Regions from separate parts of the Shigella sp. SIG6 genome, predicted to be linked through region 1. Evidence: predicted binding sites of a transcription regulator. Region 1 holds the regulator's gene; the other holds the start of a gene.

Region 1 (2,189 bases):
AAGCCCCGCCTGGCTGGAAATAATGTCACGCGGGCGTAAAAACGGAATGGGGCACAGCACTGCGCCTGGCGTCCCGTCGCGACGAGGCAAGATTTGCGGCGCATGTCCGGCGCTGGCGACCACGGTTGTATTGAGGAACGCCATGATATCGCGCGATTCATTCAGCGTGGCGACCGAGTCATGGTTTCCTGCCAGTACCACCAGATGACAGCCAGTTTGCTGTAAATTGACAACAAAACGGTTGTATAACGTGCGGGCGTAACTGGGCGGCGAGCCGGTATCGAAAACATCACCAGCAACAATAATCGCATCCACCTGATGGGTTTGTGCTGTCTCCAGCAGCCAGTCAAGAAAAGCCTGATGTTCAGCTTCGCGGCTTTTACTGTAGAAGTTCTGGCCGAGATGCCAGTCTGAGGTGTGAAGGATGCGCATAACGGTTCCCTGGCGAAAAAGCATGGTCGCGATTATACCCAAACAGATGTGCCATTTGCTTTTTTCTGCGCCACGGAAATCAATAACCTGAAGATATGTGCGACGAGCTTTTCATAAATCTGTCATAAATCTGACGCATAATGACGTCGCATTAATGATCGCAACCTATTTATTACAACAGGGCAAATCATGGCGAGACGTATTCTGGTCGTAGAAGATGAAGCTCCAATTCGCGAAATGGTCTGCTTCGTGCTCGAACAAAATGGCTTTCAGCCGGTCGAAGCGGAAGATTATGACAGTGCTGTGAATCAACTGAATGAACCCTGGCCGGATTTAATTCTCCTTGACTGGATGTTACCTGGCGGCTCCGGTATCCAGTTCATCAAACACCTCAAGCGCGAGTCGATGACCCGGGATATTCCAGTGGTGATGTTGACCGCCAGAGGGGAAGAAGAAGATCGCGTGCGCGGCCTTGAAACCGGCGCGGATGACTATATCACCAAGCCATTTTCGCCGAAGGAGCTGGTGGCGCGAATCAAAGCGGTAATGCGCCGTATTTCGCCAATGGCGGTGGAAGAGGTGATTGAGATGCAGGGATTAAGTCTCGACCCGACATCTCACCGAGTGATGGCGGGCGAAGAGCCGCTGGAGATGGGGCCGACAGAATTTAAACTGCTGCACTTTTTTATGACGCATCCTGAGCGCGTGTACAGCCGCGAGCAGCTGTTAAACCACATCTGGGGAACTAACGTGTATGTGGAAGACCGCACGGTCGATGTCCACATTCGTCGCCTGCGTAAAGCACTGGAGCCCGGCGGGCATGACCGCATGGTGCAGACCGTGCGCGGTACAGGATATCGTTTTTCAACCCGCTTTTAACGCCTTGCTCATCGGACGCAGAGCAGGGCTTATGATTTCTTAACTGGAGTATCTTACGTGCTGGAACGGCTGTCGTGGAAAAGGCTGGTGCTGGAGCTGCTACTTTGCTGCCTCCCGGCTTTCATCCTGGGTGCATTTTTTGGTTACCTGCCCTGGTTTTTGCTGGCATCGGTAACAGGACTGCTTATCTGGCATTTCTGGAATTTATTGCGCCTTTCATGGTGGCAGTGGGTGGATCGCAGTATGACCCCGCCACCGGGGCGTGGTAGCTGGGAACCGCTACTATACGGCTTACACCAGATGCAGCTGCGAAATAAAAAACGCCGCCGTGAACTGGGCAATCTGATTAAACGCTTTCGTAGCGGCGCGGAGTCGCTGCCCGACGCGGTGGTGCTGACCACGGAAGAGGGCGGTATTTTCTGGTGTAACGGTCTGGCGCAACAAATTCTTGGTTTGCGCTGGCCGGAAGATAACGGGCAGAACATCCTTAACCTACTACGTTACCCGGAGTTTACGCAATATCTGAAAACGCGTGATTTTTCTCGCCCGCTCAATCTGGTGCTCAACACCGGGCGGCATCTGGAAATTAGCGTCATGCCTTATACCCACAAACAGTTGCTGATGGTGGCGCGTGATGTCACGCAAATGCATCAACTGGAAGGGGCGCGGCGTAACTTTTTTGCCAACGTGAGCCATGAGTTACGTACGCCATTGACCGTGTTACAGGGTTACCTGGAGATGATGGATGAGCAGCCGCTGGAAGGCGCGGTACGCGAAAAAGCGTTGCACACCATGCGCGAGCAGACCCAGCGGATGGAAGGGCTGGTGAAGCAGTTGCTAACGCTGTCGAAAATTGAAGCCGCGCCGACGCAATTGCT
Region 2 (2,189 bases), on a different contig from region 1:
TGAGTAATGATGATGAAAACTATTAAACATCTTCTGTGCTGTGCCATTGCCGCCAGCGCATTAATTTCCACCGGGGTGCATGCTGCGTCCTGGAAAGATGCGCTCTCCAGCGCCGCCAGCGAACTTGGCAACCAAAACAGCACGACACAGGAAGGCGGTTGGTCGCTCGCGTCATTAACTAACTTGCTTAGCAGCGGAAACCAGGCCTTAAGCGCAGATAACATGAACAATGCCGCAGGCATTCTGCAATACTGCGCGAAGCAAAAGCTGGCTTCGGTAACCGATGCCGAAAACATCAAGAACCAGGTGCTGGAAAAGCTGGGCCTGAACAGTGAAGAGCAAAAAGAAGACACCAACTATCTGGACGGTATTCAGGGTTTGCTGAAAACCAAAGATGGTCAGCAACTCAATCTGGATAACATCGGAACGACTCCGCTGGCAGAAAAGGTGAAAACCAAAGCCTGCGATCTGGTGTTAAAGCAGGGGCTGAACTTCATTTCCTGAACCGCGAAACGCCGCGTTTTAGCTGTTACCCGGCTGACGCGGCTCTCTCCTGCCCTTTTCCCTGCTCCTGGACGGTTTTCCCCCTGTTACACGGGAAGCGACCGCGATCAAAAAAGTCTGTTTATAAACTAATTCCTAACAACATCGCATTTTTTTGACACTAGAATTGCAGCAATATGGCGACGCCATTACATTGTGCTTCTCAAAAAGCTTAAACGTTGGCTAAACGGCCCGGTTTAGTGAGGATCGCCCGTTGTCAGAACTACTCTCTTTCGCCCTTTTTCTCGCCTCTGTGCTGATTTACGCATGGAAAGCGGGACGTAACACCTGGTGGTTTGCAGCCACGTTAACGGTGCTGGGGCTATTTGTCGTTTTAAATATCACCCTGTTTGCCAGCGACTATTTTACTGGCGATGGTATTAACGACGCGGTTCTCTATACCTTAACCAACAGCCTGACCGGTGCTGGCGTCAGCAAATACATCCTGCCGGGTATCGGCATTGTGCTGGGGCTGACGGCGGTGTTCGGTGCGCTGGGCTGGATCCTGCGCCGTCGTCGTCATCATCCGCACCATTTTGGTTACAGCCTGCTGGCGCTCTTACTGGCGCTGGGTTCGGTGGACGCCAGCCCGGCATTTCGTCAGATAACGGAACTGGTGAAATCCCAGTCACGCGATGGCGACCCGGACTTTGCGGCTTATTATAAAGAGCCGTCGAAAACTATCCCTGACCCGAAACTCAACCTGGTTTATATCTACGGCGAAAGTCTCGAGCGGACCTATTTTGATAACGAAGCTTTCCCGGATCTCACGCCTGAACTGGGCGCGTTGAAAAATGAAGGCCTGGATTTCAGCCACACGCAGCAGCTGCCAGGAACGGATTACACGATTGCGGGCATGGTGGCTTCTCAGTGCGGCATACCGCTGTTCGCCCCCTTTGAAGGCAACGCCTCCGCCTCTGTCTCCAGCTTCTTCCCGCAGAACATCTGTCTGGGCGATATCCTGAAAAACTCGGGTTATCAGAACTATTTCGTGCAGGGCGCAAATCTGCGTTTTGCCGGTAAAGATGTGTTCCTGAAATCGCACGGCTTCGACCACTTATACGGCTCAGAAGAGCTGAAAAGCGTGGTAGCCGACCCGCACTATCGCAACGACTGGGGATTCTACGACGATACCGTTCTCGATGAAGCGTGGAAAAAGTTTGAAGAGCTTTCCCGCTCAGGTCAGCGATTCTCACTGTTTACCCTGACAGTCGATACCCATCACCCGGATGGTTTTATCTCGCGCACCTGTAACCGCAAAAAATATGATTTTGACGGTAAGCCGAATCAGTCATTCAGCGCGGTAAGTTGCAGCCAGGAGAATATCGCGACGTTTATCAACAAAATCAAAGCGTCACCGTGGTTTAAAGATACTGTCATCGTCGTCTCTTCTGACCATTTAGCGATGAACAACACGGCGTGGAAATACCTCAATAAGCAGGATCGCAATAACCTGTTTTTTGTCATTCGTGGCGACAAGCCGCAGCAAAAGACGCTGGCAGTGAAGCGTAACACGATGGATAACGGCGCGACGGTGCTGGACATTCTCGGTGGCGATAACTATCTCGGACTTGGTCGTAGCAGTTTATCCGGGCAGTCGATGTCGGAAATCTTCCTCAATATCAAAGAGAAAACATTGGCGTGGA

What was found. Region 1 encodes PhoB, which activates phosphate uptake and scavenging genes when phosphate is short. Its sites were predicted from a motif close to CTGTCATAAAACTGNCNNAT; they were not measured.
Region 2: the regulator PhoB is predicted to act here: its motif matches at 646-665, upstream of opgB (phosphatidylglycerol--membrane-oligosaccharide glycerophosphotransferase).

The regions. Positions count from the first base shown of each region.
Region 1 is NZ_JBQZXC010000019.1:15,179-17,367, forward strand. Features, by position in the region: gene sbcD (exonuclease subunit SbcD) at 1-432, opposite strand, end outside; gene phoB (phosphate response regulator transcription factor PhoB) at 622-1,311, shown strand; gene phoR (phosphate regulon sensor histidine kinase PhoR) at 1,369-2,189, shown strand, end outside.
Region 2 is NZ_JBQZXC010000106.1:3,228-5,416, forward strand. Features, by position in the region: gene yjjA (DUF2501 domain-containing protein YjjA) at 10-504, shown strand; gene opgB (phosphatidylglycerol--membrane-oligosaccharide glycerophosphotransferase) at 758-2,189, shown strand, end outside.